Regions from separate parts of the Microbispora sp. NPDC046933 genome, predicted to be linked through region 3. Evidence: predicted binding sites of a transcription regulator. Region 3 holds the regulator's gene; each other region holds the start of a gene.

Evidence for each region. Region 3 encodes LexA, which represses DNA repair genes until DNA is damaged. Its sites were predicted from a motif close to TCGAACANNTGTTCGA; they were not measured.
Region 1: ruvC (crossover junction endodeoxyribonuclease RuvC) is a predicted target of LexA. The motif match lies at 1,468-1,483, and genes of this name have one in related genera.
Region 2: ABZ857_RS32085 (SAV_6107 family HEPN domain-containing protein) is a predicted target of LexA. The motif match lies at 1,344-1,359, and genes of this name have one in related genera.
Region 4: ABZ857_RS34260 (DUF6504 family protein) is a predicted target of LexA. The motif match lies at 1,604-1,619, and genes of this name have one in related genera.

The regions. Positions count from the first base shown of each region.
Region 1 covers NZ_JBEYWW010000024.1:98,690-101,892, forward strand. Annotated here, with positions in the region: gene ABZ857_RS29000 (YebC/PmpR family DNA-binding transcriptional regulator) at 1-81, shown strand, start outside; gene ABZ857_RS29005 (GNAT family N-acetyltransferase) at 224-1,429, shown strand; gene ruvC (crossover junction endodeoxyribonuclease RuvC) at 1,551-2,171, shown strand; gene ruvA (Holliday junction branch migration protein RuvA) at 2,168-2,788, shown strand; gene ruvB (Holliday junction branch migration DNA helicase RuvB) at 2,868-3,203, shown strand, end outside.
Region 2 covers NZ_JBEYWW010000029.1:62,161-65,363, forward strand. Annotated here, with positions in the region: gene ABZ857_RS32075 (YbaK/EbsC family protein) at 1-234, opposite strand, end outside; gene ABZ857_RS32080 (L,D-transpeptidase family protein) at 362-1,222, shown strand; gene ABZ857_RS32085 (SAV_6107 family HEPN domain-containing protein) at 1,628-2,065, shown strand; gene ABZ857_RS32090 (arginine deiminase) at 2,241-3,203, opposite strand, start outside.
Region 3 covers NZ_JBEYWW010000016.1:69,999-73,201, forward strand. Annotated here, with positions in the region: gene ABZ857_RS22030 (cellulase family glycosylhydrolase) at 1-1,134, shown strand, start outside; gene lexA (transcriptional repressor LexA) at 1,228-1,944, opposite strand; gene nrdR (transcriptional regulator NrdR) at 2,376-2,846, shown strand; gene ABZ857_RS22045 (vitamin B12-dependent ribonucleotide reductase) at 2,976-3,203, shown strand, end outside.
Region 4 covers NZ_JBEYWW010000033.1:54,066-57,268, reverse strand. Annotated here, with positions in the region: gene dnaE (DNA polymerase III subunit alpha) at 1-1,183, opposite strand, end outside; gene ABZ857_RS34260 (DUF6504 family protein) at 1,263-1,529, opposite strand; gene ABZ857_RS34255 (GntR family transcriptional regulator) at 1,939-2,637, opposite strand; gene ABZ857_RS34250 (NRAMP family divalent metal transporter) at 2,924-3,203, shown strand, end outside.

The DNA of each region.
Region 1 (3,203 bases), on a different contig from region 3:
CTCGAGGACAGCGACGACGTGCAGAACGTGTGGGCGAACTTCGACGTGAGCGACGAGGTCATGGAGAAGGTCGAAGCCTGACGCCGGAGCCGGGCACGGGCCCTCGGCCCCAGGGAGGCACGGGCCCTCGGCCCCAGGGAGGCACGGGCCCTCGGCCCCAGGGCGGCGAGGGGGCGGAAAACCGGTGGCAGAGTCCGCCGGGGCCCGCATAGCTTGGCCGGTTGTGGAAATCCGTCATCTCACCAGCGACGATCTGGACGCCGTCCTCGACAACCGCAGGCGCGCCTTCGGCCCCTTGTCCGGCGGCGGCGCCGAGACCTGGCGCAAGCTCGTCTCCCCGATGCTGCCCGAGGGCCGTTACCTGGGCGCCTTCGACGGCTCCCGCCTTCTCGGCACCGCCAGGGTCAACCCGTACGTCCAGTGGTGGCACGGCCGCCCGCAGTCGATGGGCGGCGTGGCGAGCGTGACGGTGGCGCCGGAGGACCGCGGCAGGGGAGTGGGCCGGGCGCTCATGGACGCGGTGGTCGAGCGCTGCGCGGAGCTCGGCCACGCGGTCTCCGCGCTCTACCCGGCCACCACGCCGCTGTACCGCAGCGCGGGCTACGAGCACGCCGGCGTGCTCCACCGGATCACCGTGCCCGCCGAGGCGCTGCGTACGCTGGGCGGCCCCGGCGGCCCCGGCGGCGCTGTCAACGGCGTCGACGCGGTCAAGCTGCGCCGGATGGGCCCCGCCGACGCGGCCGAGCTCGTGGCCCTGATCGGCCGGGTGCACGCCGCCACCCGCGCGAGCGGGCCGCTGTGCTTCGACGAACGGACCTGGCGGCTGTGGCTGGAGGACGACGACGACTTCTGCTACCTGGCCGACGACGGGTTCGTCGTCTACCGGTGGAGCGACGGGGACATCGAGGTCGACAACCTGCTGGCGGGGTCGGAGGCGACGGCCCGGGCCCTGTGGTCGATGGTCGGCAGCGCCTCGTCCGTCGCGAAGTCGGTGACCGCCTGCGTCGACCCGGCCGACCCGGTTCTCTGGATGCTGCGGGAGCGGTCGAAGGACGAGGTCAGCCAGACCCGGTGGATGTTCCGGCTGATCGACCTGCCCGCCGCGGTCGAGGGGCGCGGTTTCCCCGCAGGGGTGTCCGTCGAGACCCCCGTCGAGGTGACCGACTCCCGGCGCCCGGGCAACACGGGCACGTGGCTGCTGCGGGTGGACGGCGGCTCCGGCTCGGTGACGCGGCGGGACGCGGCGCGTGGTGAGGGGGCACACGGGGACGCGACGCGGCTCACGATCGGCGGGATGTCCGCGCTGTTCGCCGGCGTGCCCACGGCCACGCTCCGCCGCGCCGGCCTGCTGACCGGCGGCTCTCCCGAGGCCGACGACGCGCTGGACGCCGCGTTCGGCTGCGCCGCGTACATGGTCGACTACTTCTGACGCACCCGCGCGGCCGCTGATCGCGATAGAGTGACCGACCGAACAGATGTTCGGCGCAGTGGCGGCCGCGCCGTGGCCGCGCCGCCGGGATCAGGGAGGCGTGCCGGTGCGGTTGCCCCAACTGCGGGTGATGGGCGTGGACCCGGGGCTGACGCGGTGCGGCCTCGGCGCCGTGGAGGGCCGTCCTGGCGCGCCGCTGAGCCTGCTGTCGGTCGGGGTGGTCCGCACCCCGGCCGACGACGACATCGGGTCCCGGCTGGTCGTCATCGAGGCGGAGATCGAGCGCTGGCTCGACGAGATCAGGCCCGACGCGGTCGCCGTCGAGCGGGTCTTCGCCCAGCACAACGTCCGCACGGTCATGGGGACGGCCCAGGCGTCGGCCGTCGCGATCGTCTGCGCGGCCCGGCGGGGGCTGCCGGTCGCGCTGCACACGCCGAGCGAGGTCAAGGCCGCCATCACGGGCAACGGCAACGCCGACAAGAAGCAGGTCGGCACGATGGTCACCCGGCTGCTGCGGCTCGACGCCATGCCCAAGCCGGCGGACGCGGCCGACGCGCTCGCCCTGGCCATCTGCCACGTCTGGCGCGGCGGCGTGCAGCACCGCCTGGCCGACGCCCTGGCCCGGGCCCGTTCCGGGGGTGCGGGCACTACTGGCACCACTGGCACTGGGGGCTCTGGTAGGACTGGGAGGCCCGGCGACGTCGCGGCCGGGCGTCCGGACCGGGGAGGGGACACGCGGTGATCGCATCCGTTGCGGGGCAGGTGGCGGCGATCGGGGCCGACAGCGCCGTGGTCGAGGTGGGCGGAGTCGGGATGCTCGTCCACTGCACCCCGGGCACCCTGGCCGGGCTGCGCGTCGGCGAACCCGCCCGGCTGTCCACCTCGCTCGTCGTCCGCGAGGACTCGCTCACGCTGTACGGCTTCGCCTCCGACGACGAGCGCACGGTCTTCGAGCTGCTCCAGACGGCCAGCGGGGTCGGGCCGCGCCTGGCCCTGGCCATGCTCGCGGTCCACGCGCCCAACGCGCTGCGGGTCGCGGTGGCGAGCGGCGACATCAAGGCCCTGACGATGGTGCCCGGCATCGGCCAGAAGGGCGCGCAGCGCATCGTGCTCGAACTCAAGGACAAGCTCGGCACCCCGGCCGCGGCCGTCGACGCCGCGATCAACGGCGCGGCGGCGCCGCCCGTCTGGCGCGACCAGGTCCACTCGGGACTGGTCGGGCTCGGCTACTCGTCACGGGACGCCGACGAGGCGGTCGCGGCGGTCAGCGCGGAGGCCGAGGCGGAGGTCGCGGCCGGCCGCACCCCGCAGGTGGCCGCGCTGCTCAAGTCCGCCCTGCGCGCGCTGAGCGCGCGGTGACCGCGTGACTGGCTGACGGTTCGATGAAAGTTTCACCGGGAAGCGGACGGGTCCCGGCAGGCCGAGCGGATGGTGTCGAGTGAGCTTCGAGCGGGATCTCGTGTCGCCGGAACCGGAGGGCGACGAGCGGGTGATCGAGGCCGCGCTGCGTCCCCGGCGCCTGGACGAGTTCATCGGGCAGGGCCGGGTGCGCGAGCAGCTGTCGCTGGTGCTGGAGAGCGCCCTGCGCCGCAACCGCCCGCCCGACCACGTCCTGATGAGCGGCGGCCCCGGGCTCGGCAAGACGACGCTCGCCATGATCATCGCCTCCGAGCTGGGCGCGCCGCTGCGGATGACCTCAGGCCCGGCGCTGGAGCGCGCGGGCGACCTCGCCGCGATCCTGTCCACGCTGACCGAGGGCGAGGTCCTGTTCATC
Region 2 (3,203 bases), on a different contig from region 3:
CGCGATCAGATCGGTGTTCACGCGGTGGGCGCCGCTGGTCAGCACCAGCAGCGGCGCGCCGTCCGCGTCGAAGATCAGGCTGTTGGCGATCGCGCCGACCTCGCAGCCCAGCTGGGCCGCCGCCGTGGCCGCCGTCGGGGCGGCCTCGTCCAGCACGACGACCTCGCCCGCCACCTCGTGGGCCCGCAGGGCCTCCTGGACCCGGACGACGTTCGGATGCAACTTTTCTGCCACCCGGTCACTCTAAACGGATTGCCAGGACATACGCGGCCGATTATGGCCACTTACGATCACGCGGCTCACAATCGGACCGTAAGGTGAGTCTTTTGATCGAGAAAACGAACTTATGAGGGGGTTGGTCATGATGAGGGGTCGACGGCGACTGCTCGTCGCGGTGGGGGCGGCGACGTTCGCGACCGCCTTCGCGGCGACCGGCGTGAGCGGCACGGCGCAGGCGCGCACCGCCGCGCCGACGGGGGCCGTGACCACGGGGACCGTGCTCTCGGCGTCCTCGGCGTCCTCGACGCTCCCGGCGAGGGCCGCCGTGGCCGCCCGCGCCGCCGCCTACCCGCCGTTCACCGCGCCGGGCAAGACGCTCAGGCTCGGCGCCAAGGGCTCCGCCGTGAAGGCGCTGCAGACCCGGCTCAAGGAACTCGGGTACGTGCCCGGCAGTGCCGACGGCCGGTACGGCGGGGCCACGCTGACGGCGGTCTGGGCGTTCCAGAAGGTGCAGGGGATCACGCCGACCAGCACGGTCGCCGCCCGCACCTGGAGGGCGCTGGAGAACCCCCGGGCGCCCAAGGTCCTGGTGCCCAGGGGCAAGGCGACCCGCGTCGAGGTGAACCTGACCAAGCAGGTGATGGTCCTGTACCGGGATGGCGCCCCGGTGCTGATCAGTCACATGTCCAGCGGCAGCGGCGTTCCCTACACCGAGTACGCCACCTGGAACGGCAAGCGGCAGCGGTTCTCCGGCGGCGCCCGCACGCCGACCGGCGACTACAAGACCACCTGGCGGGTCAAGGGCTGGCACCGGTCCTACCTCGGGCAGCTCTACAACCCGATCTTCTTCAACGGCGGCATCGCGCTCCACGGCGCACTGTCGGTGCCGCTCTACCCGGCGTCGCACGGCTGCGTGCGGCTGCCCATGAACGTCGCCGAGATCCTGCCCGGCATGCTCGGCAAGGGCGTCCCCGTGCACGTCAGGGGCGCCTTCAGGCGCTGATCCCATCCCCCGGAGGGGCCCCGCGCGAGGTGTCGCGCGGGGCCCCTCCGTCGTCTGTCGCCCGCGTTTCGAACGCGGTCCTCGAACACGTATTCGTTGACAGCCTTGACAGGGGACATGATCGAATCTATGTTCGATGGAGTGGGCGTGGGACTCGCGGCTCGCGCCCACCCCGTTGGATTCGTGCCTTCGTCGTCGGCGGAGACGGATGCGGCACGGCCCGCGGCGTGGGCCGGACGGGGAGAGGGGAAGCTCCTCGTCCGGCCGCCCACGGGAGCCTGAGAAAGCGTCGGGCGATCTCGAGCGGTTCACGGGATCTCCCGGCCGGCGAAATTGTCGGTGCGATCTGCGACTGTGAAGTCACCGGCGACCTTCGCCGGAGTGCCACGACTCAAGGAGGCGGGCATGACTGAGCAGAACGACGAGCAGAAGAGCGGGCCCCGGCTCTCGCAGGCGGTTCTGGCACACCTCGCGGACGCCAGGGCATGCCTCGCGGACGCCACCGTCGGGCCCACCCCCGCGGACCGCTACGTCTCGGCCCACCTGGCGGCCCTCCGAGCGGCCGCCGGGATCCTCGCGGCCCGTCCGCGGCCGATGGACGGCCGCAGGCGGCGGCTGCGCAGCGCCTGGGAGCTGCTCCCGGAGGCCGAACCCAAGCTCGCGGACTGGGCGGCCTACTTCGCGGTGACCGCGACCAAGCGTGCGGCGGCCGAGGCCGGCATGGTCCGCGCCGTCACGCAGAACGACGCAGAAGAGATCATAGCGGAAGCGGACAGGTTCGTCGGCGAGGTCGAGTCGATCCTCGGCCTGCCCGGCCGCCCCACGCTGCCCATGGCCGGCTGACCTCCGTCCCTCAGCCCGGCGCTTGGGACGTTGACGGCCGGGATGCCGGGTCTGAGGAGGCGGCCCTCACAAGCGGAGCGGCGCCGTCCGATGACCGGCCGCGCGCCGGACCGGACCGCGCTTTCGCGGCACGGCCGTCCGCGAGCCCCGGCCCGGGCGCGAGCCGTGGCGGTGGTCAGACGGGGTCGCGCTCCAGCGGGCAGCTCATGCACCGCGGCCCGCCGCGCCCGCGGCCGAGCTCGCTGCCGCGGATCGGGATGACCTCGATGCCGTGCCTGCGCAGGTGATTGTTGGTCGTGGTGTTGCGCTCGTAGGCCACGACCACGCCGGGTTCCAGCGCCAGCACGTTGCAGCCGTCGTCCCACTGCTCGCGCTCGGCCGCGTGCACGTCCTGCGTCGGCGTGAGGACCTTGATGTCGTCGAGGCCGAGGGCCCGCGCGATCGCCTTGTGCATGTCCTCCGGCGGATGGTCGGTGACCTTCAGCTCCTTGTCGGTGTCGCCCGGCTCCACGGTGTACGACGGGAGCATGCCGAGCCCGGCGTACTTGGTGAACACGCCCACGTCGACGTTGGTCATCACGGTGTCGAGGTGCATGAACGCACGGGTCTTGGGCAGGTCGAGCGCCACGATGCGGGTCGCCGACCCCGCCCGGAACAGGTTGGTCGCCAGCATCTCCACGGCCTGCGGCTGGGTGCGCTCGCTCACCCCGACGAGCACGACGCCGTTGCCGAGCACCAGGACGTCGCCGCCCTCGATGGTGGCCGGGGCCATGCGCACGCCCTCGTACCAGACGTTGAACCCGCCGCCGCCGGGGTTGCCGTACCCCGCGGCGAACAGCGGGTGCCACCGGTAGACCGCCTCGTAGTTGACGGTCTCCCGTCTGCGCGCCTTCTTGCGCATCGGGTTGATCGACACCCCGTCGTACACCCAGCAGGAGGTGTCGCGGGCGAACAGGTGGTTGGGCAGCGGCGGGAGGACGAAGTCGTCCATGCCGAGCGTGTGGAAGGCGATGGAGCCCGGGTCGCAGCCCAGCTCCATGATCTCGCGTTTGGTGATCCCGCCGGTCAGCAGCGGCGCGAGCGTGTCCGCGTCGAGGGCGTCGAGCGTGTTGCGGATCGCGTCGGCGGCCAGCGGGCC
Region 3 (3,203 bases):
CTGGCCCAGCACTACGCCGGCAACACCACCGTGATCGGCGCGGACCTGCACAACGAGCCGCACGCCGACGGCACCAACCCGAACGCCACCGGCTCCTGCTGGGGCTGCGGCGACGAGTCGCGCGACTGGCGTCTGGCGGCCGAGCGGGCGGGCAACGCGATCCTGTCCGTGCAGCCCAACTGGCTGATCTTCGTGGAGGGCGTGAGCTGCCCGAGCGGCGGCCTGTCCAACATCTGGGACAACGACCCCAGCAACGACGAGGACTGCGGCTGGTGGGGCGGCAACCTCACCAAGGCCGGGCAGTACCCGGTGCGGCTGAACGTGGCCAACCGGCTCGTCTACTCGCCGCACGAGTACGCCACGTCGGTCTACCACCAGGCGTGGTTCGACGACCCGTCGTACCCGGCCAACATGCCGGCCATCTGGGACAAGTACTGGGGCTACCTGTACAAGCAGAACATCGCGCCGATCATGGTGGGCGAGTTCGGCACCACGCTGGCCAGCAACGTCGACAAGATCTGGCTCCAGGAGCTCATGAAGTACATGGGCAGCGGGGTGAACGGCATGTCGTTCACCTACTGGTCGTGGAACCCCAACTCGGGTGACACGGGCGGCATCCTGAAGGACGACTGGGCGACGGTCGACCAGGCCAAGCAGAGCATTATCTCGCCCTACCTGATCCCGCCCACGGGCGGCAACCCGACGCCGCCGGTGTCGCCCTCGGCCTCGCCGAGCGTGTCCCCCTCGGCGTCCCCCTCGGCATCCCCGTCGGTCTCGCCGTCGGCGTCCCCCTCCGCGTCGCCGTCCGCGTCTCCTTCGTCGCCGGGCGGGAAGACCTGCACCGCCACGTACAAGGTCGCCAACCAGTATCCCGGCGGCTTCCAGGGCGAGGTCACGGTCAAGGCGGGTTCCTCGGCCATCTCGGGCTGGACCGTGAAGTGGGCCTTCCCGGACGGCCAGAGCATCAGCCAGCTCTGGAACGGCACGCTCAGCGCGAGCGGGTCCAACGTCACGGTGACGAACCTGGCCTACAACGGCGCGCTGGGCGCCGGGGCCTCGACCACGTTCGGCTTCAACGGCAGCTGGTCGGGCACCAACGGCGTTCCGTCGCCGGTGAGCTGCACCGCGTCCTGACGACGGCACAAGCCCCGCAGGGCACAGCACAAGCCCGGCGCTCCCGTGAGCGCCGGGCTTGTCCCTGTGCGGCGTCCGGAACCGGCGGACCGGTTACAGCTTGCGCAGGACGGCCGTGACCTTGCCGAGCACGGTGGCCTCGTCACCGGGGATCGGCTCGTAGTTGGGGTTGTGCGGCACCAGCCACACGTGCCCGTCCTTGCGCTTGAACGTCTTCACGGTGGCCTCGCCGTCGATCATGGCGGCCACGATGTCGCCGTTGTCGGCGACCGGCTGCTGCCGCACCACGACCCAGTCGCCGTCGGCGATGGCGGCCTCGATCATCGAGTCGCCGGAGACCTGGAGCAGGAACAGCGTGCCCTCGCCCACGAGCTGCTTGGGCAGCGCGTACACGTCCTCGATGCTCTGCTCGGCGAGGATGGGCCCACCGGCCGCGATGCGGCCGACCAGCGGCACGTACGCCGCGGTGGGCCGGTTGAACCCGGCCTCCTCCTCGCTGGTGGCGTCCGGATCCACCCACAGCACCGGCTCGCCGGGCAGCCGGACCTCCAGGGCCCGGGGCCGGTGCGGGTCACGCCGGAGGTAGCCCTTACGCTGGAGCGCCGTGAGCTGGTGCGACACGCTGGAGGTGCTGGTCAGCTGGACCGCTTCCCCGATCTCCCGCATGGACGGCGGATAGCCGCGCTGCTGGACCGAGTCGCGGATCACCTCGAGGATCTTCCGCTGCCTGGGGGTGAGGCCAAGCGAGTCGCGCCTGCGAACCGCGAGGTCGCTGACGCCATCCGCTTGCTCACTTCGGTCACTCACGATGCCACCTCTCAATCCGTGTTCCTCATGTCGCACAGAGCGACCGTACCGCGATTCAAGATCACCGTCAAACAATTGTTCGATATCCAGCGAAATCGCCGATCTCGCCGTCCGTCTCATCGTACGGGAGTTCGATCGATCCCGTGTTCGATTTACCCGATCTTCTTTGACCGCTGTACGCCCAGGTCAGAAGCCGTACGGAAATCAGCTGGAAATGGCGCGTAAAGGGCGTATTCCCCTACGCGTGGGGCAGTTGAGGCTGCCGTGACTGGAGGCGCGACACGCGCGCCGAACAGGCACTTCCTCTCCCATGGCCCGTTCGACTTGCGTTCAAGGTCGGGCACTCCTACGGTTGGACCACAACATCTAGTAGTCACAGCGGTGTAAGTTCACCACACCTTGTGTTCGGGATGTGCGTTCAGGGAGGCGATGAAGTGCACTGTCCGTTCTGTCGCCACCCGGACACCCGGGTCGTGGACAGCCGTGCGGCCGAAGACGGGGCGGCGATCCGCCGCCGGCGCACCTGCCCCGAGTGCGGGCGCAGGTTCACCACCCAGGAGACCGTGCTGCTGATGGTGAGCAAGCGCAGCGGGGTCACCGAGCCGTTCTCCCGGGAGAAGGTCATCGCCGGCGTGCGGCGGGCCTGCCAGGGGCGCCCGGTCAGCGAGGACTCCCTCGCCCAGCTCGGGCAGCGCGTGGAGGAGAGCATCCGGGGCACCGGCGCGGCCGAGATCGCCTCCCACGAGGTGGGCCTGGCCATCCTGGGCCCTCTCCGCGACCTCGACGAGGTGGCCTACCTGCGGTTCGCGTCGGTCTACCGGGGATTCGAGACGCTGGCCGACTTCGAGGCGGAGATCGAGCGGCTCCGGTCCGCCAGAGGCGAGCTGGAGCCGGTCGAGGACTAGGCGCGCCTCCCGGGACGACCGGGACGGGGCGCGGGCACGGCGCGGACGCGGTGGCGGCGGCGCGACGATGAGGTTGTAACGAGCGTGGTCCGAAAGAGGGGCTCCACCGGGCCCTGGGAGGGGGAAGTCATGACGGAGACCGTGAGCGGCACCGTATCGGGTGCGGGGGGCCGGGCCGGCAAGCGGCCGCGCAAGGGCCTGAAGATGAAGCGCGTCTTCACCACCCCGGGTGTCCACCCGTACGACGAGGTCCGCTGGGAGCGGCGCGACGTCGTGATGACGAACTGGCGGGACGGCTCGGTCAACTTCGAGCAGCACGGCGTGGAGTTCCCCGACTTCTGGTCGGTCAACGCGGCC
Region 4 (3,203 bases), on a different contig from region 3:
TCGCCCGGATCATGTCCGTGATTCCGGCGACGGACGTGAAGTAGCCCGACAGCCGCTTCCTCTCGATGACGTGGAGTTCGGCGGCGAGCCGGTCGCGGGCCTCGGCCGAGCGCTCCAGGCCCCGCCGGGCCAGCCCCTCCTCGCAGCGGCGCCGCAGCAGGGGCACCGGGTCCTCACCGACCTCCGGCAGGTGGAGCCGGGGCCGCTCGGGTTCGAGCAGGGGCACGATCTCGACGGGGTCGAGCACGCACCGCTCGGCCACGCGGCGCGTCTCGGCCAGCAGCCGCGCCGCCCGGCCGGTGTCGCCGCCGCAGATCCGCGCGGCCACCCGCGCCATCTCGGCGCCGTCCTTCAGGTACGCGTGGGCGGTGGGGTCGTCGAGATGCCGCCCGTCGAGGGGCACCAGCTTGCGCGCCGCGTCGAGCACGTTGCCGACCTGGTGATCGGCGGCGTCCAGGTAGCGGACCGCGTTGGTCAGCACGACCGGCACGCCCATCGAGTCGGCCAGCCCGATCATTCGGGTGGCGACGTTCGCGTCGCGGTAGCCGTACAGGTCGGACACCTCGACGACCAGGTCGGGGACCACCGCGCGCCAGGCGGCCAGCAGGGCCCGGGCCTGGTCGTCGCGCCGCTCGGCCACCGCGCGGCCGACGCCGGAGCGGGGCCCGAGCAGCACGGTCAGCCGCGGCCCGCCGTCCGGGCCGGTCGCGTGCTCGGCCACCATCCCCGGCGTGACGTACGGCTCGCCGCGCTCCCCCGCGTGGTGGGCCGCCGTGACCAGGCGGCACAGCGAGGCCCAGCCGCCGGTGCGCGCGAGCACGACGACCCGTGCCGGCTCGCCCGCCGCCGGGCGGCCGTGTCCATGTCCGTGTCCGTGTCCATGTCCGTGTCCGGTACGGCGGCCGTGGGCCGGGCGGGCGGACGGCAGGCCGCCCCCGAACAGGTCGTCCGACGTGGAAGAACCCTTGTCGAGGGCGAGGTCGACGCCGACGACCGGGCGGACGCCCCGCTCGTGGCAGGCGATGACGTGCTTGACCGCGCCGTAGAGGCCGTCGCGGTCGGTCAGCGCCAGCGTGTCCATGCCGTGCTCGGCGGCCCGCCGGACGAGGGCGGACGGGAACGCGGTGCCGTACCGCAGCGAGAAGGCGGACGCCACGTGCAGGTGGGCGAAGGGTTCCGTCACGGGCGCGCCCCCGTCCGTCCCCCGGTCCGTCCTCCAGCGGCCCGTCCCCCGAACGTCGTGGGTAGCTGGAGCGTTCCCATCAGTCCCAGGCCCTCAGCAGGAGCCAGCCGCCGCTGGCGGTGTCGAAGCGCAGTTCATAGGTCCCGACCTCCTTGCCGGCCGCGGCCCCCACTCGCCAGAAGCGCCGCTCGCCGGGATCGGCGTCCGAGGTCTTCCACCATTCCCTGGCGACCACCCAGTGGTCCTGGATCTCGCGGACGGTGTAGAGCCGGTCACGCCAGACGAACTGGGCAGGATGCCCGTCCCGGACCCACACCTCGATCGGATCGCCGTAAAGTCTGCTCAAGACTCCTTCTCCCTGTGGCTTCGTGGCCACCCGGGGGAAGACGGGCGGATGATTCGGGCAGAATCGCCGCTACTTCGAACATACGTTCCCAGGAGATCGAACGCAAGTCGGCGCGGTCCGTTTCCGGGAACGAAAGCCCAGGAAGCGCGTCCGCCGGCGGATCACTCGCCGATCCGGATCCCGCCGCCCCGGTACGGCGGCTCCTCTCGTTCGGTGGCGTCCGTCACCGCCGCCCAGACGCGCGCCGCCCCCGGCTCCCCGACGACGGCGGCCACCCGGGTGTCCCGAGCGGACCCGCCGGAAACGTCCCCGTACGTCCACCGACCGCCCGACAGGTGGCCGGCTCCCCCGGCCCGGTGCAGGACGTTGGCGCCCAGGCGTCACCGGGGGCCTGGCGTCGGCGAGGAGCTCACACCCCGCGTTCCGCGTAGGCGGCCAGCAGCTGGGCCTCCGCCGTGTCGAAGTAGGCGACAAGCTCCCGCTCGGCCCGCTCGTGGTCGCCGTCTATCAGCAGCGTGGCGATGCGCGCGTTGTCTTCCAGGTAGGGCTCGTGGAAGGTCCTGAGCTCGCCCATCACGTGGAAGGCCAGCCGCAGCTCGGCGAGCAGGCGCGCCATGGTCTCGTCCACGCGCGGGCTGGCGAGCAGCGCGGTGATCGCGCGGTGGAAGCGCATGTTGGCGGTGCCGACGGCCGCCCAGTCGCCGCTCTCCGCGGCCGCCTGGCCCTCGTCGACGTGGCGCCGCACCTCCCGTACGGCCTCGGGCGGGGCCGTGACCGCGGCCCGCACGCCCGCCGTCTCCAGGATGCGCCGCATCGCGTAGATGTCCGCCACGTCGGCCGCGGCGAGTTTGCGGACGAAGACACCGCGATGCAGCTCGTGCACCAGCAGGTTCTCGTGCGACAGCAGCCTGAACGCCTCTCGGAGCGTGTTGCGGGAGACGCCGAGCAGGTTCCCGATCGTCTCCTCCGACAGTCGGGTGCCCGGGGGCAGGGAGCCGTCGATGACGTTCTCCCGCAGGACGTCGGCGACCAGTTCCGCGGCGCTGGCCCGATCGAGCACCGGCCGAGCCGCGCTCAACCGTGCCGCCCAGTCAGCCATCGCCGTCATCGCCGTAACCCTTTCTCGACCGTCAGATCACTCCCAGCTTAGGCCGCGACATGTCACCTGATTTCCGCGATCACCATCGGACTTCGCGTGATCACACCCAGTTGTAGCGCGGAAGTAACCTACAAGGGGCTTGATGAATCGTTGAACAATCCTCTAATTTCGCGGGAGGTGAGCAAAGGAGTCTCCCATGAGTCAACCCCCCAAGATCCAGGCGGCTTCACCCGCGGACACCGCTTCACCTGCGGGCATCGGGAGCCGAGGACCGCGCTCGGCGCTGCTCGGCGCGATGTTCCTCATGGCCACGAGCGCCATCGGCCCCGGCTTCATCACCCAGACGACGACGTTCACGGCCCGGCTCGGGGCGGCGTTCGCGTTCGTGATCGTCGCGTCGATCCTCGTCGACATCGCCGTCCAGCTGAACGTCTGGCGGGTGATCGGCGTCTCCGGGATGCGCGCCCAGACGCTGGGCAACCGGGTGCTGCCCGGTTCGGGATATCTCCTGGCCGTCCTCGTGGCCTTCGGCGGCCTGGTGTTCAACATCGGCAACGTCGGCGGCGCGGCACTCG